One region of the Azospirillum terrae genome, then DNA from elsewhere that is predicted to be linked to it. Evidence: riboswitches for the same ligand, from Rfam matches in the RefSeq annotation. Region 1 holds a riboswitch; each other region holds the start of a gene.

Region 1 (7,140 bases):
GTTCGGGCTGGTGACGGTGGTGTTCTTCCGGTAGGGCGTGCTGGCGCAACAACGGTTTGCGTGCTGGTTCAAACAGTGCGCTTGCTCTTGCCTGCAATTTGCCATAGGATGAATGTCCTTACCGGGCGAGGTGCATCCGGGTGCTGCTGAACGAATGGAACATCCCTCTGCACAGTGTTCCATAGCGTTCCATAGCGTTCCATAGTGTTCCATCCAGCGCCGCCGGCCCAAGGCAAGTTGTTGATTTTCAAAGAAACCCACGAACCGCCGCAAAACGCCGATGAAACACCGGCGGTCGCGAATGAAACATGGCGTTTCAATGCGCCATCAGCGCCGGCACGTGCATGTGCTGAAGTACGGTGCGGGTGGCACCGCCCAGCACAAGTTCGCGGAAGCGCGAGTGCCCATAGGCCCCCATCACCAGCATGTCGGCGCCGACATCGCGCACGCAGGTCAGAATCACCTCGCCCACATCGCCGTTGGCGATGTTCGACTGGTGCCACGTGCGCACGCCGTGCCGCTCCAGGTACACCATGACGTCGCGCGCGGTGTCGGTGGTGTGGCCCGGCGGGTCGACCGTCAGCACCGTCACCTTCTCCGCCGCCTGGAGGAGGGGCATGGATTCGCGCACCGCCCGCACCGACTCGCGGGTGTTCTTCCAGGCCAGCATGACGTGGCGGCCGAAGCTCTCCGGCATCCCGTCGTAGGGCAGCACCAGCGTGGCGCAGGCGGCCTGCAAGGGCAGGCGGTCGGGGACGTGCAGCAGCACGCGGTCCTCGATGTGCGCCGGGTGCGACTGTGTGACGATGGCGAGGTCGGCGTAGGCCGCCCGCGCCGCCAGCAACTCGACGTGGTCGCCCTCGTCCACCGTCCAGGAGTAGGAACAGTCCTTGAGCGCCTGGCGCGCCTCCTGCTCGACCTGCACGGCCTTTTCGCGGGCAATCGCCGTCGCCTCGGCGATGTAGCCGTAGGATGCGGCTCGGCCGGTCGCGGCGGCCGGCATCGACACCGGGGTCGCGATGTACAGCACCTCGACGAACGCGTCGAAGCGCTTTGCCAGCGAAACGGCCACCTCCAGACGGGCGGAGTGGCGGTCGTCGTTCGCCATGTGCAGCAGGATGGTCTTGATGGTCATCGGTTCGCTCGCGTTGGCCAGCCCCGGCGGGCTCCTCTCTAGGTAACGCCCGCCGAGGCCGAATGGCAACGGGGCTACTTCAGCGTAACCGCATAGGCGTCCGCCGGCAGCGCCTGCTTGATCAGCCCGCGCGCCTTGAGGAACTCGGCGAAGCGGGCGTAGCGCGCCGCGTCCAGCGCCGCCGGGCTGTGCGAGAAGCGCGGCAGCGTGTCGGCCCAGGCGCGGCGGTTCAACTCGTCGTTCAGCTCCGGCCGGTCCTTGGTGAAGGCGGCGTGCGCCTCCTCCGGGTGGTTGAGGATGTAGAGCGTGGCGCGCTCGACGGCCGCCAGGAACTTCGGGAAGCGCGGGTCGGCCGCCTGCGCCTTGTTGGCGACCAGGATCAGCTCGTCGTAGGCCGGCACGCCCTCCTCCTCGGGGTAGAAGGCGCGGCCGGGGTGCTTCTCGATGGCCATCTGGTTGAGTTCGAAGTTGCGGAAGGCGCCGATCACCGCGTCGACCTGACCGGACAGCAGCGACGGCGACAGCGAGAAATTCACGTTGACCAGAGTCACGTCCTTGATGCTCAAGCCCGCCTTTTCCAGCATGGCGCCGAGCAGCGCGTCCTCGAACCCGCCGACCGAGAAGCCGACCTTGCGGCCCTTCAGGTCCTTCACCGACTTAACCGGCCCATCCGCCAGCACCACCAGTGAATTGAGCGGAGTCGAGACCAGCGTGCCGACGCGCACCAGCGGCAGCCCTTCGCCGACCTGCACCTGAAGCTGCGGCTGGTAGGACACCGCCAACTCGGCCTTGCCGGCGGCCACCAGCTTGGGCGGGTCGTTGGGGTCGGCGGGGGCAATCAGCGTCACTTCAAGGCCGGCCTCCTTGAAGAAGCCCTTCTCCTGCGCCACCACCAGCGGCGCGTGGTCGGGGTTGAGGAACCAGTCGAGCAGCACGGTCAGCTTGTCCTGCGCCACGGCGGGCAGGGAGGTCAGCAGCCCGGCGGCCAGCGCCGCGGCGGCGAACGGGAACTTCATCGGCTCAGTCCTTTTCATCGAAAGCATGGGAATCGGGAAGCCACGGCAGCGCGCGCTTCAGCAGCGCGTCCGTGACCGTGTAAAGCGCTACCGCGAACGCGCCGAGCACGAACAGGGCGGCGAAGAGGAGGTCAACCTGCATGCGCGCGTTGGCGTGCAGCATCAGATAGCCGAGGCCGGCGGACGAGCCCACCCACTCGCCGATCACCGCGCCGATGGGCGCCACCGCGGCGGCGACGCGCACGCCCGACGCCAGTGCGGGCAGGGCGGCCGGCAAACGGATGTGCCACAGCGTCGATGCGCCCGACGCGCCCATGGTGCGGGCGAGGTCGAGCCAGCCCGGCTCGGTCCGCCGCAGTCCGTCGAACAGCGCGGTGGTCACCGGGAAGTAGATGACCAGGGTCGCCATGGCGATCTTGGACACCATGCCGTAGCCGAGCCACAGCACCAGCAGCGGCGCCAGCGCGAACACCGGGATGGCCTGACTGACCACCAGCAACGGCATCAGCCAGCGCCGCGCCCCGCGCACGCTGGCCAGCAGGATGGCGCTGGCACCGCCCAGAACGACGCCCAGCGCAAGGCCTGTCAGGATCTCGGCCAGGGTCGTCGCCGCGTGCTGCATCAGCAGGCCGGCGTTGCGCTGCATGGCGTCGGCGACGGCCAGCGGGCTCGGCAGGATGTAGCGCGGCAGCCCGGTCGCCCACACCAGCGCCTGCCATGCCGCCAGCAGCACGGCCAACGTGACGAGGGCCCGCAACGCCCTCATGACGCCAGCCTCCGCAGCAGCTCGCCCTGCATCGCCAGCACCGCCGGGTCGTCCGGGGCGCGGGGCGGCGGGCCGGGCGGCTCCAGGGCCGGGCCGATGCGGGCCGGAGCGCCGCTCATGACGTGCACGCGGTGACCGAGGCGCAGCGCCTCCAGCGGGTCGTGGGTGACCAGCAGCACCGTGCGCCCGGCCAGCAATTCCGCCGCCAACTCCTGCAAGCGCAGCCGGGTGATGGCGTCGAGCGCCGAGAACGGTTCGTCCATCAGCACCACCGGGCGCCGCTCCATCAGCGTGCGGGCCAGCGCCACGCGCTGGCGCTGACCACCGGACAGCGCCGCCGGCCGGTCGCCCTCGCGCCCGCCCAGCCCGACACGCTTCAGCAGGCCGCGTGCCTCGTCCAGCAGGGCCGGCGTGCGCCGCTCGCCGCGCAGCTTGGCGCCCAGCAACACGTTGCCGAGCACGCTCAACCACGGCAGCAGCAAATCCTGCTGCGCCATGTAGGCGACACGGCCGGCCAGCGGTTGGCCGTCACCGGCGGTCACGGTGGTGGGCGGCTCCGGTTCGGCCAAGCCGGCGATCATGCGCAGCAGGGTCGTCTTGCCGACGCCGCTCGGCCCGAGCAGCCCGGTCACCGCCGCCGGTTCCAGGCGCAGGTTCAGGTCTTCGAACAGCGGAGCGCCGCCGTAGGTCAGGCGCGCCGCGGCGATGGTGACGGAAGTGGGGGCCGGGGTTTCGCCCGGCTGAACGATGGCGTGCATGGCTCACTGGTCCCTACGCCGGTGCGAACCGGATCAGGTTCCAGGGGTCGTCCCGATCATAGGACCTCTCAGCCGACAGCCGGCTCCCCCCAGTGAATGGCGTGAACTATGGCAACTCGTTGCAGTGCGGGCAAGCGGCGTGCTCGGTCGACGGGTCCGTGCCGGCTATTTCCAGCAGCAGCTTGGTGAGGATCGCCTGCGCGAAGGCGTCGAAACCGTCCGCCACGACGATGAAGGCGCCGGGGCCGCCGATCACGTTGTTGCGGTAGTACTGGTCCAGGTCGCGCGGCGGCTCGCCGCCCCACGGGTTCGGGCGGTCGTTGACGATGGGCAGGCCATTGATGGTGATGCCCTTGGCGACCAAAGCGTCGCGCACGGGAAGCAGCGGCGGGCCGCTGTTGTTGGGGCCGTCGCCGGACACGTCGATCACCCGCCGCGTGCCCTCGTAAGCGCTGCCTTCGAACAGGCCGGATGCGGCGGTCAGCGCCATGCTGATCGATGTCCAGCGCTCCCGCCCGATGCCGGCTTCCGCAAGCCGGTCGGCGAAGGCGGCGATGGCGTCGCGGCTGTCGAGCAGGGTCCAGCCGATCACCGTCTGTTGGTAATGGTCGCCGGCCCACTCCATGTAGACCACGGCAATGCGGCCGTAGGGGCCGGAGCGGATGGCGTCGATGACCTTGGGGTTGAGGAACGCCTGGACGTAGCCGCGGCGCTGCAACTCCGCCTCGTCCGGGTCGATGCTGCCGGAAACGTCGATCGCCAGCACCAGTTCCAGGTCCACCGGCACGCCGCCGGCCACCGCCCGGCCTGGCGGTGCCAGGATCAGGAGCAAGAGCAGCGCGGCGAGTGTGCGAAGCAGCATCGGCATGCCCAACAAGAAAGGGCGCCGTTCGGCAGCGGCAAGGGCAGGGCGTGTGCGTTGACGGACGCGCCGCGGCGGCCCACCTCTACGGGGCATGGCACGACGTCCGCTTTTCCTTGGCAGCGAGGTCTATCGCGGGTCGAGTTACGGCCCGAAGCACCCGCTTGCCATCCCGCGCGTCTCGACGACCTTCGACCTCAGCCGGGCGATGGGCTGGCTGGACATGGAGTCCTACATCGAAACCCCACCGGCCACGCCGGACGCGCTGGCGCGCTTCCACCACCGCGACTACATCGCAGCCCTGGCCCGCGCCGAGGCAGAGCAACGCGTCGATGCCGATACGGCGGCACGCCACAACCTCGGCAAGTTGGAGAACCCCATCTTCCCGGAGATGTACCGGCGTCCGGCCACCGGCGCCGGGGCGGGCATCCAGGCGGCACGCCTGCTGCTGGAGGAGCCCGGCATCGTCTACAGCCCGGCCAGCGGCACCCACCATGCTCGGCCCGGCCGGGCCAGCGGGTTCTGCTATCTGAACGCGCCGGTGCTGGCGATCCTGGAACTGCTCGATGCCGGTGTGGAGCGCGTCTATTACGTCGATCTCGATGCCCACCACGGCGACGGCGTCGAGGAGGCGTTCGCCGGCGACGACCGGGTGCTGACGCTGTCCGTGCACGAGCGCGGGCGCTGGCCCTTCACCGGCAGCGCGGAGGAGCGCGCCGGAGCGAATGTACGCAACCTGCCGGTGCCCAAGGGGTTCAACGACAGCGAACTGGACCATTTGGTGGAAACGGCGATCCTGCCACTTGGCCACCGGTTCCGGCCTGAGGTGGTTGTGGTGCAGAGCGGCGCCGACGCCTTGGCCGACGATCCGTTGAGCAAGCTGGAACTGTCCAACGGTGCGCTCTGGCGGGCCGTGGGGGCGCTGGTCGGGCTGGCACCGCGGGTGCTGGTGGTGGGCGGCGGCGGGTACAACCCGTGGTCGGTCGGGCGTTGCTGGGCCGGCATTTGGGCGGTGCTGAACGGGTTCGACCCCATGGCGCCTCCGACGCACGCCGCGGAGTCCGTGCTGCGCGCCCTGACCTGGCACCGTGGCGCCGGTCGCAACCCGCCGGAGCACTGGTTCACCACGCTGGTCGACGTGCCGCGGCCGGGACCCGTGCGCGAGGAAGTGCGCCGTGTCGCCTCTCTGACACTGGAGCCATAATGTCGTATTCCAAAAATGACATTCGATTATTCACTGAACAGTCCGAAATCGCAGCGCAGCGAGTTGACCTTGATTAAATATCGGCATTATCTTCCGTGAAGTGCACAAATGCGTCACGCTATGGTGCGGGACTTTGACGGAGCGCGCGGTCCGGGATATGTCGAACACGACCCTGCTTTTGATCGCCATTGCCGCGATCATGCTGGCGGCGCTCCCGGTGGCCGCGATGATGAAGGATTTCCTGCCGGGCATGCTGGAACGCACGGCTGGCCTCGAGCAGATCGAAAACCGCATTTACGTCCTGCATTCTGAAGCGCACGACCTGCAGGACCGCGTCAACGCCTCGGTGGCGCGGCGCAACCAGCAATCCTCCGAGAAGCACCGGCTGGAAAGCGATATCCGCAAGATGGAGAAGGCCATCACCGATCTGGCCGACCAGCCGCCGCTGTTCGTGCACGAGGTGGGCGAACCGGCGGCCCACGCGTCCAAATACACGGTGAACATATCGCGCGAGGCGGCGGCGGCGCAGGCCCGCGCCAACGGCGAGCGGGCGCAGGCCAACCCGATCTGGCGCTACAACAACGTGGCCGAGGTGTGGGCGACCAGCTTCGAGGACGCCAAGCAGCTGGTCGAGACCGCGTTCCCCTTCAAGCTCGGCTTCCAGAAAAGCTTCCAAAAGGGCGGCAGCGCGTCCGAAAAGATGGTCGCCGAAGCGCAGGCGAGAGCGCAGGCGGAAGCCAAGGCGGCCTCGCAATGATGCTGAATTTCCTGATCGTCCTGATCATCATCGCGCTGGCCGCGTGGCTGGGCAACACGCTGATGGCGCTGGAGGCCATCGTCGGGCAGTCGCGCAACCGCGTGAAGGCGGCGCGCGAGTCGATCTCCAAACTGGAATCCACCCTCAAGCGCCTCCAGCGCGAGGAGGAAAACGCCAACAAGGAAACCGACGGCCTGTTGAACGAGATGATGGCGTTGCGCAAGAAGCAGGCCGAGGTGCAGCAGAAACTGAGCGAGGAACAGGGCAAACGCCGTCCGCGCCTGCTGATCCTCAGCGACCGCCGCAATCCCGGCGACAAGGAGTGGCTGGTGAGCGTGTCCAACGCCCAGATCCGCGAAGTGGACGCCAGCCACCCCCTGGCTGCGGAGTGGGCGCGCGGTCGCGAGTATCTGGTGTGGGCGGAGACCGACCGCGACGCCTCCGAACGCGCGCTGCGCCGCTTCAGCGCGCGGCCGGGCTATGCGATCCGCAGCGTGACCCCGGTGAAGGAAGACCTGTACCCGAGCGGCCGGAAGACGTCGTAAGGCGCTGGACAGCGCGGCGCCGCGCGGGCAAGGTCGCCCGCACTGGATTCCCCTGGAATGGTTCCTAACGATGATCGGACGCCTCTTGAGCCGCTTC
Region 2 (7,140 bases), on a different contig from region 1:
GCCGGCTGATGCTGATTTCCGACCACATCAACATGCTGGGCAGCAACCCGCTGGTCGGCCCCAACGACGAGTCGTTCGGTCCGCGCTTCCCCAGCCTCACCGACGCCTGGGACCCCGCTCTGCGGACCCTGATGCGCGCAAAGGCCGCGGATCTCGGAATCGACTTGGCGGAAGGCGTGTACGCCGCGTGGCTCGGCCCCAGTTTCGAGACGCCGGCCGAGGTGCGCATGTTGAAGCTGCTGGGGGCGGACGCCGTGGGCATGTCCACGGTTCCCGAATGCATCGTGGCGCGGCACTGCGGCCTGCGGGTCGCCGGGGTGGCGGTGATCACCAACCTCGGCGTCGGCTTGAGCGACGAGCCGGTGGACCACGATCACACCTTGCGCAATGCTGCCGCGGCGGCGACCGACCTGGAGCGGCTGCTGACCGGATTTCTTGAGGGATGGACCGTAGGGGACGAGGCCCAGCCATGAAACTGCTCGCCGAACTGCAACTCGCCGTCGATGCCGCCAAGGACGTCAAATCCACTCCCGCGATGGCGCGGCGGGCGGTGGCGCTCCTCGACCTCACCAGCCTCAACGACGACGACACGGAAAAGAGTGTCCTCGCGCTGTGCAAGCGCGCGGTCACGCCGGTCGGCCCGGTGGCCGCGGTGTGCGTCTGGCCGCACTTCGTCAAGCCGGCGCGCAAGGCGCTGAAGGGCAGCGGGGTGAAGATCGCCACCGTCGTCAACTTCCCGGCCGGCGAGGCCGACGCCGCCACGGTCGCCGCCGACACCCAGGCCGCGTGCAAGGCCGGGGCCGACGAGATCGACGTGGTTCTGCCCTACCGCGCCTTCATCGAGGGCGCGCGCACGCTGCCGCTCAAAGTGCTGCACGCCTGCCGCGAGGCGTGCGGCGAGGGCGTCACCATGAAGGTGATCCTGGAATCCGGCGCCTTCCCCGACCCCGACCTGTTGGCCTGGGCTGGGCGCGACGCCATCGCCGCCGGGGCGGATTTCCTCAAGACCTCCACCGGCAAGACCACGCCGGCCGCGACGCTGGAGGCGGCGGCGCTGCTGCTGCACACCTCCGGGCAGGCCGGGCACCGGGTGGGTGTCAAGGTGGCGGGCGGTGTGCGCGACGCGGCCTGCGCCGCCGCCTACCTGCACCTCGCCGACGCGCTGATGGGCAAGGGCTGGGCCAAGCCGAAGAATTTCCGTTTCGGCGCCTCGGGCCTGCTCGACTCGCTGCTGGCCGAGCTGGGCGAGGCACCCGCCGACAAGGCTACGGTCGAGGGGTACTGAGCGTCGATGCTCCCGCAGGAGATCATTCGCAAGAAGCGGGACGGCCAGCCGCTCACCGCCGGGGAGATCGGCGCCTTCGTGCAGGGCATCACCGACGGTTCGGTCACCGAAGGGCAGGCCGCCGCCTTCGCCATGGCGGTGTTCTTCCGCGGTATGGACCTGGGCGAGCGGGTGGCGCTGACCCGCGCCATGACGCGGTCCGGCCGGGTGCTGGACTGGAAGCCGCTCGGGCTGCCCGGCCCGGTGCTGGACAAGCACTCCACCGGCGGCGTCGGCGACAAGGTCAGCCTGATCCTGGCGCCGGTCGTGGCGGTGTGCGGCGGCTTCGTGCCGATGGTTTCCGGGCGCGGCCTTGGCCACACCGGCGGCACGCTGGACAAGTGCGAGAGCATCCCCGGCTACACGGCCAAACCCGACGTGGCGACGCTGCAACGCGTGGTTCGGGAGGTCGGCTGCGCCATCGTCGGCGCCACCGACGACGTGGCCCCGGCCGACCGCCGGCTCTATTCGGTGCGCGACGTGACGGCGACGGTGGAATCGCTCGACCTCATCACCGCGTCGATCCTGTCCAAGAAATTGGCCGCCGGGCTGGATGGCTTGGTCATGGACGTGAAATTCGGCTCGGGCGCCTTCATGACCACGCTGGACGCCGCCGAGGCCCTGGGCGAGAGCATCGTCACCGTGGCGACCGGCGCCGAGTTGGTGGCCCGCGCGCTGCTGACCGACATGAACCAGGTGCTCGGCCGCACCGCCGGCAACGCGCTGGAGGTGCGCGAATCGCTGGCCTTCCTGCGCGGCGAGCCCACCGACCCGCGGCTCTATGACGTGACGGCGGAGCTGACGGCGGAGCTGCTGGTCGTGGGCGAGCTGGCGACGGACGTGGCCGATGGCCGCCGCCGTTTTGACGCGGCGATCCGCAGCGGTGCCGCCGCCGAGCGCTTCGCCCGCATGGTGCGGACGCTGGGCGGCCCCGCCGATCTGCTGGAGGCGCCGGACAAGCACCTCGCGTCCGCCCCCGTGCGGCTGGCGGTGCACGCGCCGCGCTCCGGCGTGGTGGCGGCCATCGACACGCGCGCGGTCGGCATCGCCGTGGTGGCGCTCGGCGGCGGGCGCGCCAAGGTGACCGATCTGGTGGACCCGGCGGTCGGCCTGGACGCCGTCGCCGGCCTCGGCGAGGTGGTGGATTCGCAGCGCCCGCTGGCCGTCGTGCACGCCCGCAGCACCGCCGACGCGGAGCGCGCCGCCGCCGCGCTGCTGGAGGCTTTCACCATCGCCGACACCGCCCCGGAGCCCGGCCCGCTGGTGGCCATGAGGATCTGACGACGGTATGAACTTCAACCTCCGCGGTATCGCACTCATCGTCACCGCGTTCGCGTTGTTCTCCGTCGTTGACAGCCTGATGAAGCATCTCACCGGCACCTACCCGCTGGTGCAGGCGATGTTCTTCAACGCGTGCTTCTCGCTGATCCCCATCGCCGGCTTCGCGCTGGCGCGCGGCGGGCCGCGGATGCTGGCGACGCGGCGGCCGAGCCTCCAGCTCGTGCGCGGGCTGACCGGCTCCGCCGCCGGACTGGGGGCGTTCTTCGCCTTCCAGCGCATGCCCTTGGCCGACGTCTACGCCATCCTGTTCTCCTCGCCCCTCATCATCACCGCGTTGTCCGGGCCGCTGCTGGGCGAGCGGGTCGGGTCGCGGCGCTGGGCGGCGGTGCTGCTCGGCTTCACCGGCGTGCTGGTCATGCTGCGCCCCACGCAAGCGGTGGTGAACGTCGGCGCGCTGGGCGCCCTGGTCAGCGCGGTGTGCTTCGCGCTGTCGGCGCTGATCGTCCGCCGGCTGGGCACCGCGGAGACCGCACCCTCCTGGCCGTTCTACGGCAACCTGCTCACCGCGACGATGCTGGCGCCCTGGCAGCCCACCGTCTGGGTGACGCCCCGGCTCGCCGACCTGCCGCTGATGGCGGCGACCGGGCTGATCGGCGGCACGGCGCTGCTCTGCCTGCTCTCGGCCTTCCGCATGGCGCCGGGGGCGGTGGTGGCGCCGTTCCAGTACACGCAGATGCTCTGGGGCGTGCTGTACGGCGCGGTCATCTTCGGCGACGCGCCGGACCCGTCGCTGGCGCTCGGCGCCGGTATCGTCATCGCCAGCGGCCTGTACGTGCTGCGCGCCGAGACCCGCGCCAGAAAGAGGCAAGCTTGACAAGGCGGTCGGGCTTGCCGATTCTCGCGCTCGTACGGCTGGGGTGCCTGTCCGTCGGGACAGGCTGAGAAACTACCCATCGAACCTGATCTGGGTCATGCCAGCGAAGGGAGCCGACCGTCCGAGGCCCGCCCTCGTACGGCGTTTCCCCGCCGGCGAGGAGGACATCCATGCGGCGGTTTGCGATTCCCATCCTGTCGATTCTGCTGGCGCCCCCCGCGCTCGCCGATTCCCTGAACGTGCCGGTGCTGGTCCCCCTGACCGGTTTCCTGTCGCTGGAGGGCACCAGCCAGCGCAACGGCGCGCTGCTGGCGCTCAAGGAGGCCCCCGCCGGCCTGCCCGTGACGTCCGAGGTGGTCGACACCGGCACCTCCCCCGAAGCCGCGGTGACCGCGCTGGAGCGCGCCGCCGGCAAGCCGGTGACGGCGGTGGTGGCCTCCATGCTCGGCACGCAGATGCTGGCGATGCTGCCGCTGGCGAAGGATTACAAGCTGCCGCTGGTCACCGTGTCGGGCACCGCGGCGATCACCGAGCAGGGCAACCCCTGGGTCTTCCGCTTCTTCCCCGGCGACGCCGTGACCAAGGCGGCGCACGCCCGCTATGTGGTGGAGGAACTGGGCAAGAAGCGCCCCGCGGTGATCTACCAGACCACGGCCTACGGTCAGGGCGGCAAGGCGCATCTGCTGGAGCGCTTCAAGGCGCTGGGCGCCACCCCGGTGTTCGAGGAGGGGGTGGACACCTCGGCCAAGGACCTGCTGCCGGTGATCGCCAAGGCGCTGGCCGCCAACCCCGACGTGCTGGTGCTGCACCTGCACTCCGCGCCCACCGCGCTGTTCATCCGCCAGGCGGCGGCGCACGGCGTGACCATCCCCATCGTCGCCGGCTCCGCCATGCACCAGCCGAGCACCGCGGCGCTGCTGGAGCCCGCCGAGCTGAAAGGCGTGTGCGCCGAAACCGCGGCTTCGCCGGTGTCCGGCGGTTCTCCCGAAGTGGAGGCGTTCACCGCCGCCTACCGCCGCGCCTTCAACGCCGAGCCGGACGCCTTCGCGCTCGGCCAGTACGACGGCGTCAAGATGGTGCTGGACGCGGCGGCCAAAGGCGCGCGGACGCCGGAGCAGGTGCGCGACGCGCTGTCCAAGGGCGCGTACAAGGGCCTCGCCATGACGTACGCCTCGGACGGCAAGGGCAACATGGCGCACTCCGCGGTCATCGTCTGCTACGACGGCGCGTCGCGTGTGCCGAAGCTCGTCAAGCGCTACGACAACGTGACGGGCGTGGTGAAGTGACGGTCCTGCAACTCCTCGTCAACGGCGTGGCGCTCGGCGCCGCCTACGCGCTGGTGGCGTTGGGGTTCGTGCTGGTGCTGAACGCCACGGGGGCGGTCAACTTCGCGCACGGCGATCTGGTCATGGCCGGCGGCATGCTGGCCGTGGCGCTGGCCCCGCATCTCGCCTCCCTTTGGCCGGCGCCGGGCTTGGCGCTGCTGCCGCTGGTGCTGGTGCTGATGGCCGCCCTGGGCCTCCTGGTGTCGCTGCTCGCCTATCTGCCGCTGCGCGGCCGGCCGCCGGTGTCGGTGTTCATCAGCACCATCGCGGTCGGCATCATCCTGCAAAACGGCGCCAACGCGCTGTTCGGCGGCGAGCCGCGCGCCGCCCCGCCGCTGCTGTCGGGCGGCACGGTCGCTCTCGGTGGGTTGGTGGTGTCCGTGCAGTCGCTCGCCATCGTCGCCGTCGCGGCGCTGCTCATCGGCGCCCAGCAGTGGGTGTTCGCCCGCACGCAGTTCGGCCGCCGCCTGCGCGCCACGGCACAAGACCCGGAGATGGCGCGCGCCTGTGGCATCCCCGTCACCGCCATGATCCTGGCGACCTTCGCGCTGGGCACGGCGTACGCCGGGGCGGCGGGGCTGCTGCTTGCCAACCAGTTCTTCGTGACGCCCAGTGCCGGCGGCGACCTGATCCTCAAGGCGTACATCGCCGTGACCATCGGCGGCTGGGGCTCGGTGCCCGGCGCGGTGGTGGGGGCGCTGCTGATCGCGCTGTTCGAGGTCGGCGTGTCGTCCGTGCTGTCCTACCCGGTGGCGCTGGGAGCGCTGTACGCGACGCTGCTGCTCATCCTGGTCGCCCGCCCGCAGGGCCTGTTCGGCGAGGCGGCCCGGCGCCGTGCGTAACGCGCTGGCACTCGCCGCCCTGGCGCTGCTGGTGTACGCGTTGCTGTACGCCTCCCCTTATGGCCTGCGCGTGCTGACCGTGGCGGGGGTGTACGCGTTGGCGGCGATCGGCTTCCAGGTGGTGTTCGGGCTGTCCGGCGCCCTGTCGCTGGCGCACGGCGCCTTCTTCGGGGTGGGGGCGTACGCCACGGGCATTCTCGGCAGCCAGTTGGGCTGGAGCTTCCCGGCGACGTTCCCGGTGTCACTGGCGCTGCCGGTGCTGCTGGCGCTGCTGGTCGGGCTGCCGGTGCTGCGGCTGGAATCGCACTACTTTGCGTTGGCGACGCTGGGCATCGCTCAGGTGGTCCTGCTGCTGGCGATCAACGCGCCGGACATCACCGGCGGAGCGAACGGCTTGCCCGGCGTACCGGGCGTCGCGGCGTTCGGCATGGACGTGCCGCGCGGCCTGCCGCTGGCCGCCGTGGTGTGGGGTTTCGTGACCCTGGGCGGACTGCTGGCGTGGCGGCTGGCGCGCGGGCGCTGGGGCCGGGCGCTGATTCTGCTGCGCGACGACCCGCTGGCCGCGGCGACGCTCGGCCTCGACGTTGGGCGGCTGCGCATGCAGGCGTTCGCGTTCAGCGCGCTCTACGCCGGAGCCGCCGGGGCATTGTCGGTGCACACGCAGCGCGTCGTCTCGCCGGAGGTGCTGGAATTCCCCGTCATGGTGTCGATCCTGACGATATCCGTGGTCGGCGGCCGCGGCCGGGTGGCCGGCGCGGTGCTCGGCGCCTTGCTGCTGATCCACCTGCCGGAATGGTTCCGTTTTCTGGAACGCAGCTACCTGATCCTCTATGGCGCCGCCCTGTTGGCCGCCATCATCCTGGCGCCGCACGGGTTGACCGGCCTGCTCGACCGCCTGCTGCCCGCCAAGCCCCGGTCCCTGCCTCCGCCGGCACCGCTGCCGGCACGCCCCGTCACGCATGGTCCGGTGCTGCGCGTCGAGGGACTGGAGAAGGCGTTCGGCGGCGTGCGGGCGGTGGACGGCGTGTCGTTCACGCTGGAGTCCGCCCGCATCACCGGCCTGATCGGCCCCAACGGCTCCGGCAAGACGACGCTGATCAACCTCGTGAGCGGTCTGGAGCGCCCCGACGCCGGCCGCATCGATCTTCTGGGGCATCCACTGGCCGGCGCCCGTCCCGACCGCATCGCGCGGGCCGGCGTTGCGCGCACCTTCCAGTCCGCCGGCTTGCCGGAGGAGTCGGCCGTCCTCGAAGCGGTCGCCGCCGCCCGGCTGGAGCGCGATTCCTCGGCAACCGCGGCCGAGGCCCACGCCCTGTCCGTGCTGGCCCGTCTGGACGTGGCGAACAAGGCGCAGGACCGTTGCGGCGGTCTTCCAGCCGGCCTGCGCCGCCGCGTCGAACTGGCCCGCGCGCTCGCCCGCCAACCCCTGGTGCTGCTGCTCGACGAGCCCGCCGCCGGGCTGACCGACGCCGAAAAGGCGGAACTGGCCGGCCA
Region 3 (7,140 bases), on a different contig from region 1:
GTCGATGAGCACCGAGCCGAGGAGCGAGAGCACCGCCAGCGTGCCGAACAGCACCAGCGACGCGGTGTCGCCATTGGGTACCAGATGCGCCAGCGCCCACAGGCCGACGCCCCAGAGGAACGGGTTGCGGGTGACGCGCAGGATGCCGCGCGCGGCGTCGGGCCGGTCGAGGCGTGCGGTCTGGCCGACCGCGGTGGGGTTCGGGGTCGAGAAGCCGGCGACGAGCAACAGCAGCGATACGGGAACGACGAGCAGCGGCACCCACGCCTGCCAGCCGTATGTGGGCCACAGCGGCGTGGTGGGGGCGTTGGCGTAGGCCGAGCCGAGCCACCAGAACGACACGGCGCTGATGAGGGAGAAGACGCCGAGGTACGGCTGCTCGCCGATGCGGGCGGCCAGCGCGTTCCGCAACGGGGTGGAGGCGATGCCGAAATGCGTGACCAGCAGGAACAGGCCTGCGGCGATGAGAGAGCCGAACGTGCCGGTCATGCGATTCTCCCGTGCGCGTTTCCCCCACCCTAACCCTCCCCCGCTGGGCGGGGGAGGGATGGGGTGGGGGCACCGGCTGCCGAGCTTACGTGGTTTCCTTGAACAATTCGCGCCCGATCAGCATGCGGCGGATCTCGCTGGTGCCGGCGCCGATCTCGTAGAGCTTGGCGTCGCGCAGCAGGCGGCCCGTGGGGTACTCGTTGATGTAGCCGTTGCCGCCCAGCGTCTGGATCGCCTCCAGCGTCATCCAGGTCGCCTTCTCGGCCGAGAACAGGATCGCCGCCGCCGCGTCCTTGCGCGTCGTCTCGCCGCGGTCGCAGGCCTTGGCCACCGCGTACACGTACGCCTTGGCGGCGTTCATGATCGTGTACATGTCAGCGATCTTGCCCTGCATCAGCTGAAACTCGCCGATGGGCTGGCCGAACTGCTTGCGGTCGTGGATGTAAGGGATCACCACGTCCATGCAAGCCTGCATGATGCCCAGCGGCCCGCCCGACAGCACCGCGCGCTCGTAATCCAGGCCGGACATCAGCACGTTGACGCCGCGCCCCACCCCGCCCAGCACGTTCTCTTCCGGCACCTCGCAGTCCTCGAACACCAGCTCGCCGGTGTTGGAGCCGCGCATGCCCAGCTTGTCCAGCTTCTGCGCTACCGAGAAACCCTTCATGGTCTTCTCGATGAGGAAGGCGGTGATGCCGCGCGGGCCGGCGGTGACGTCGGTCTTGGCGTAGACAACCAGCGTGTCGGCGTCCGGCCCGTTGGTGATCCACATCTTGGTGCCGTTGAGGACGTAGCGGTCGCCCTTCTTCTCGGCCTTGAGGCGCATGGACACCACGTCCGACCCCGCCCCCGGCTCCGACATCGCCAGAGCACCGACGTGCTCGCCGGACACCAGTTTGGGCAGATACTTGCGCTTCTGCACGTCGTTGCCGTTCTTGCGGATTTGGTTGACGCACAGGTTGGAGTGCGCGCCGTAGCTCAAGCCCACCGAGGCCGAAGCGCGGGAGATTTCCTCCATCGCCACCACGTGCTCCAGATAGCCCATGCCGGCGCCGCCGTACTCCTCTTCGACGGTGACGCCGAGGATGCCCAGGTCGCCCATCTTGCGCCAGAGGTCGGCCGGGAACTCGTTCTCGCGGTCGATGTCGGCGGCGCGCGGCGCGATTTCGTCCGACGCGAAGCTGCGCACCGAATCGCGCAGCATGTCCGCCGTCTCGCCAAGGTCGAAGTTCAGCGACGGCAGCTGGTTGGACAGCATGGTTTCCTCCCCCGGAATGTCGTTCGTTGCCCTAACATAACCCGTGGCGGACCGCTTGGGAAGATACGGTAGCGTATGGAACGCAGCAAAACGAAAACGGGGCGCCGAAGCGCCCCGTTCCGATGCCGTTCTGCGCCCGTCACATGGTAGCGCTGGAGCAGGCCTCCCAGGCGCTGCCGTGCAGGCCGAAGAACTGGGCGACCTTCTTGTTCCCCTGGCTCTCGATGACGACGCGGAAGCGCTCGCCGGTGCAGGCGCCGGCCGGCTGGGTCTTGTAGGGCAGCGCCACGTGCTTTGCCTTCAGGCAGCCGTCGGAGACCTTCGGCCCCTTCTCGCCGCCGTCGATCTTGTTGCCCTTGAGCGCCATGAAGTAGTTCTTCGCCGCCCCGCCCTGCACCTCGGCCTTGATTTCGACCTTGCCGGACTTGGTGGGCTTCAGGCCGGCGTCCTGCACGCCATCGGGCGCACCGGTCGGGATCGGCCGGAAGGAGATCGCCTGGCACGCCGCCGGCTCCTTCGCCTGCGCGGGCGAAGCCAGCAGCGCAACCCCCGCCATCAGGGCAACCGCACACACACCCGCAACGCTCGAACGCATCATCGTTCCCTCATCCTTAACTTCCGGCCGGGGATGGCCGCCGCCAGTATTCCCCAGCCACCAGCCGGTGCAACAGACAAATCGCAACAGACAAATATCGTCAGCCGCCCTTGCCGGAGTCGACGATGGCGATGCAGGTCTGCTGCATCAGCGCGCAGTCCACCTCGCGCCCGCCGTCGAGCATCGACACCTCGATGGTGGTGATGGTCAGCGTGCGGCCGGACTTCACGACACGCGCGCGGGCGATCATCTCGTCACCCTTGGCCGGGGCCATCAGGTTGATCTTGAACTCGACGGCCAGCACCTCCGACTTCGGCGGCATCAGCGTGTAGGCCGCCCAGCCTCCGGCGTTGTCGGCCAGCATCGCCACGATGCCCGCCTGGAAAAAGCCGTGCTGCTGCGTCAGCTCCGCGCGGAACGGCAGGCGCATCTCGCACAAGCCGGGCTCCAGCGTGGCGATGGAGATGCCCAGCGTCTTGGCGATGGGCTGCTTCTCGAACGCCGCCAGACAGCGGGCCTTCCAATCGGGGTCGCGGGGCTTGAAGTCGGTCACGTCAGGGCGCTCGCAGTTGCAAAATGAGATGCCCTAAACTGGCGCGAACTCACGATCCGATCAAGCCGAGTTGCGGGCTGGACGCTTCGGCGCCGAAACGTTTGGGAATCCGCTCGGCAGCCCGCGCGTTCCAGCCGGCGGCCACCGCGTCGCGCATCGCCGCCGCCATGCGCACGGGATCACGCGCCTTGGACACCGCGGTGTTGAGCAGCACCGCCGCACAGCCCAACTCCATGGCGAGCGCCGCGTCGGACGCCGTGCCGATGCCGGCGTCGAGCACGACGGGCACAGAACTGCGGGCGCAGATCACCTCGATGGCGTGCGGGTTGCGGATGCCCAGGCCGGAGCCGATCGGCGCCCCCAGCGGCATCACCGCCGCGGCACCCGCGTCGGCCAGCTTGCGGCAGGTCACCGGATCGTCGGTGCAGTAGGGCAACACGGTGAAGCCGTCCGCCACCAGTTCCGCCGTCGCCTTCAGCAACTCCTCGGAATCGGGGTAGAGCAGTTCGCGGTCGCCGATGACCTCCAGCTTGACCCAGTCCAGGCCCAGCGCCTCGCGGGCGAGTTGGGCGGTCAGCACCGCGTCCTTGGCGGTCAGGCAGCCGGCGGTGTTGGGCAGCAGCGTCACCCGGCCGCCCAGCACGTCGATCAGGCTCTCGCCATAGCCGTCCAGGCTGATCCGGCGGATGGCGGCGGTCGCCACCTCGGTGCCGCCGGCCGCCAGCGCGTCCAGCATGGCCTTCTGGTTGGGGTAGCCGCCGGTGCCCATAAACAGCCGCGAGCGGAAGCTGCGCCCGCCGATGGTGAGCGTGTCGTTCGTCGTCATATTAGGTCTCCCGCTCAGCCGCCCTGGAAGGGACGGACGATTTCCAGCGCGTCGCCGGGCTTCAGCGACGTTTTGGCCCACTGCGCCCGGCGCACCACCGCGCCGTTCAGCGCCACCGCGACGGCTGGAGCGTCCAGCCCGATGCCGCGCGCCAGCAGCAACTCGGCGACGGAGGCCGCTCCCAGCGGCTCCGCCTGCCCGTTCACCCGGATCATGGAGGGGATCACCGTCATGCGGCCTCCGTGAAACGGCCGAGGCCGAAGCCGGCGATGACCGGCTCGGTCTCGCCGGTGAGGATCAGGCGGGAAATCGCGTCGGCGGTCACCGGCACCAGCAGGATGCCGTTGCGGTGGTGGCCGGTGGCATAGACCAGCCCTTCAACCTCACCGAAACCAAGGATCGGCGCGTCGTCGCGGCTGCCGGGACGGAAGCCGGTCCACATCTCGTCGATGGGCAGTTCGGCGACGCCGGGGATCGCCCGCCACGCGCCCTCCAGCAGCGACAAGACCCCGCCGGCCGTCAGGTCGGTGTCGAAGCCGCGCTCCTCGCTGGTGGCGCCGACCAGCAGCCGGCCGTCCAAGCGTGGAACCATATAGCCGCTGGGCGTCCACACGACGTGGCGCAGCAGCGGTTCGGCCGAGTCCATGCGCAGCGCCAGCATCTGCCCCTTGATCGGCCGCACCGGCGGACGGGCCGCGGCGGGCAGCCCGTCGATGCCGCGCGACCACGGGCCGGCGGCCAGAACCACCACGTCGGCGGCGTGCAGCGCGTCGCCGACCCAGACGCCGGTCGCCCGGCCGCCGCGCAGCTCGACGCGGGACACCCCGGCGTTCTCGTGCACCTGGCCGCCGGCCGCCAACACGGCGGTGTGCAGAGCGGTCGCCAGCTTGCGGTTGTCGACCTGATGGTCCTCGCGGCTGTACAGCGCCCCGGCGATGCCCGGTTGCAGGTAGGGCTCGCGCTTGCGGGTCTCGGCACCGCTAAGCAGTTCGATGGGCAGACCCAGGCCGGTCTGGAACTCGTGGAGGAAGCGCAGGCGCGCCATGTCGTCGGCGGTGTGGCCGATGACCAGCGTGCCCTCGGTGCGCAGCTCCACGGACAGGCCGGTGGCCGCCTCCAGGTCGCGGGCGAAAGCGGGCCAGCGCGTCTGGCTGTCGCGGTTGAGGGGGAGCATCCACTCTTCCCCCGGCTCGGTCTCGATGCAGGCGGCGAGCATGCCGCCTGCGGCATGGCTGGCGCCGCGGCCGGCCTCGCCCTGGTCGAAAACATCCACGCGGGCGCCGGCCGAGGCCAGCCTCCAGGCGATGCCCAGGCCGATGACTCCGGCGCCGATCACGGCGACGGACAGGGATTTGGATGCGGATGAATGGACTACGGTTGGATGGACTGCGGGCGCAGAATCGCTCATGCGCGGCTCCCTTCGCTGGCATTACCCAGACAGGTTCGATGGGTTTGATCTCAGCCGCGCACCACGCGCAGCACCCCATGCCGAGGCCCGCATGGTGGCGGGCCGACGCAACCAAAGCAAGAACTTTTTACAACAAAAAGACCGTCGCCAACGCAAGGAACGCGAAGAACCCAACCACGTCGGTGACCGTGGTGAGGAACACCGTGCTGGACACCGCCGGATCGACGCCCAGTTTCTCAAGGCCCAGCGGGATCAGCACGCCGAACAGGCCGGCGACGAACAGGTTGATGATCATGGCGCAGGCAATGACGACGCCGATGGTCGGCTCGAACCACACCCAGGCGATGGCACCGACCAGCACGGCGAAGACGATGCCGTTGATGAGAGCCACCAGAAGTTCCTTGCCGAAGACGCGCCAGACGTTGGAGGCCGACAGCTCGCGCGTCGCCAACGCGCGCACCACGACGGTCAGCGTCTGCGTGCCGGCGTTGCCGCCCATGGAGGCGACGATTGGCATCAGCACGGCCAGCGCCACGAGCTTCTCGATGGTCGCCTCGAACAGCGAGATGACGCCGGACGCGGCGAATGCCGTGCCGAGGTTCACCAGCAGCCACCAAACCCGCGACTTGGAGATCTCGCGCACCGGGCTGTAGACGCCGGTGTCGCCGGCACCGCCGAGCTTCAGGATGTCGTCCTCGGCCTCCTCGTCGATGATGTGCACCACGTCGTCCACCGTGATGACGCCGCGCAGCCGCCCAGTCGGATCGACGACAGGGGCCGACACCAGGGCGTACTGGCGGAACAGGTTCGCCACCTCCTCCTGGTCCATGGTGACGGGGATGGTGTGGCAGTCCTCGCTGGCGAGGTCGGCGATGCGCACCGAGCGCTTCTGCCGCATCACCCGCGACAGCGGCACTGAGCCCACCACCCGGTGCAGCGGGTCCACCACGAAGATGTCGTAGAAATCCTCCGGCAAATCGTCGCCGGACGCCCGCAGGAAGTCCAGCGCCTTGCCCACCGTCCAGAACTGCGGCACCGCGACCAGGTCGCGCTGCATCATGCGGCCGGCGGTGTACTCCTCGAAAGTCAGGTTTTCCTGAACGAGGGCACGGTCCTCGGCGGGGAGGTTGTCGAGGATCTCCCGCCGGGTCTCCTCGTCCATGTCCTCGATGAGGTCGACGGCGTCGTCGGTGTCCAGCTCGGCCACCGCAGCGGCCAGCTCCTTTGGCTCGAAGAGGTCGATGACCTCCTCGCGCAAATCTTCGTTGAGGTGCGACAGCACCTCGCCGTCGAAGTTCGGGCGCAGGACGTCGATGAGGGCTTCGCGCTCGTCCGGGCCGATCTGCTCGATCAGGTCGGCGACGTCGGCGGCGTGCAGTTCCTCGACCTGGGCGCGCGCCTCGTCACGCCGGGAGTCGCGCAGCAGGTCGCGGATCTCCTGCACGAAGTCGGGATCGACGCCGTAGGCGCGCTCCTCCTCGTCCTCGCGGAACTGGTTGGGGCGCGGGTCCTCTGGCGGCGGCAGGTGCGGGTCACGGTTCTCGGCCACGTCCATCGTCCGCTCCCGTTGCGGCAGGCACCGGCGTGTGCGTTGGCCGTGCGGTCAGGACCCTTCGCGGCCATGGCGCACACCGGTGCTCGGTTTGGGGTGCTCGGTTTGTCGAGGAGCCCCGGCGACCCGGCCCCGGCAATCCGGTTGGGCGCGGCCGACAGGGCACGCACGGAATATAGGCGGGGCGCGCCTTTGTCCAGCGCGCCAGACCAGCTCGGCGCACGAACTTTGTTTCATCGCCGGCATACGTGGGTAATATGGGCACGAACGAGAGCAGGTGAGCACGCAAACGATGGAATATGCCTTCACCGACGTGGAGGGACAGGAGGGCATCCTGCTGTCCGGGCGCTTCACCTACGACGACAGCCCCAAGTTCCACGACATGCTCGATGAGTGGGATTTCGCGGCCAAGCCGGACATCCCGCTCGACCTGCGCTATCTGACGTTCGTGGATTCGAC

What was found. Region 1 has a riboswitch for thiamine pyrophosphate ahead of ACSVDD_RS02200 (ABC transporter ATP-binding protein). Riboswitches for the same ligand answer to the same signal wherever they lie in the genome.
Region 2: another riboswitch for thiamine pyrophosphate. It lies ahead of ACSVDD_RS17555 (ABC transporter substrate-binding protein); the one in region 1 lies ahead of ACSVDD_RS02200 (ABC transporter ATP-binding protein).
Region 3: another riboswitch for thiamine pyrophosphate. It lies ahead of thiO (glycine oxidase ThiO); the one in region 1 lies ahead of ACSVDD_RS02200 (ABC transporter ATP-binding protein).

The regions. Positions count from the first base shown of each region.
Region 1 covers NZ_JBPXMR010000001.1:475,456-482,595, reverse strand. Annotated here, with positions in the region: gene ACSVDD_RS02220 (sodium:proton antiporter) at 1-34, shown strand, start outside; gene ACSVDD_RS02215 (universal stress protein) at 317-1,135, opposite strand; gene ACSVDD_RS02210 (ABC transporter substrate-binding protein) at 1,210-2,151, opposite strand; gene ACSVDD_RS02205 (ABC transporter permease) at 2,156-2,917, opposite strand; gene ACSVDD_RS02200 (ABC transporter ATP-binding protein) at 2,914-3,675, opposite strand; TPP riboswitch at 3,668-3,775, opposite strand; gene ACSVDD_RS02195 (DUF1194 domain-containing protein) at 3,782-4,537, opposite strand; gene ACSVDD_RS02190 (acetoin utilization protein AcuC) at 4,632-5,741, shown strand; gene ACSVDD_RS02185 (hypothetical protein) at 5,899-6,498, shown strand; gene ACSVDD_RS02180 (hypothetical protein) at 6,495-7,043, shown strand; gene ACSVDD_RS02175 (DUF192 domain-containing protein) at 7,114-7,140, shown strand, end outside.
Region 2 covers NZ_JBPXMR010000006.1:188,740-195,879, reverse strand. Annotated here, with positions in the region: gene ACSVDD_RS17575 (purine-nucleoside phosphorylase) at 1-473, shown strand, start outside; gene deoC (deoxyribose-phosphate aldolase) at 470-1,285, shown strand; gene deoA (thymidine phosphorylase) at 1,292-2,605, shown strand; gene ACSVDD_RS17560 (DMT family transporter) at 2,613-3,479, shown strand; TPP riboswitch at 3,509-3,608, shown strand; gene ACSVDD_RS17555 (ABC transporter substrate-binding protein) at 3,650-4,765, shown strand; gene ACSVDD_RS17550 (branched-chain amino acid ABC transporter permease) at 4,762-5,646, shown strand; gene ACSVDD_RS17545 (branched-chain amino acid ABC transporter ATP-binding protein/permease) at 5,639-7,140, shown strand, end outside.
Region 3 covers NZ_JBPXMR010000008.1:15,835-22,974, forward strand. Annotated here, with positions in the region: gene ACSVDD_RS19855 (NnrU family protein) at 1-489, opposite strand, end outside; gene ACSVDD_RS19860 (isovaleryl-CoA dehydrogenase) at 575-1,747, opposite strand; gene ACSVDD_RS19865 (hypothetical protein) at 1,887-2,345, opposite strand; gene ACSVDD_RS19870 (PaaI family thioesterase) at 2,443-2,895, opposite strand; gene ACSVDD_RS19875 (thiazole synthase) at 2,945-3,721, opposite strand; gene thiS (sulfur carrier protein ThiS) at 3,736-3,954, opposite strand; gene thiO (glycine oxidase ThiO) at 3,951-5,129, opposite strand; TPP riboswitch at 5,121-5,217, opposite strand; gene mgtE (magnesium transporter) at 5,257-6,684, opposite strand; gene ACSVDD_RS19895 (STAS domain-containing protein) at 6,959-7,140, shown strand, end outside.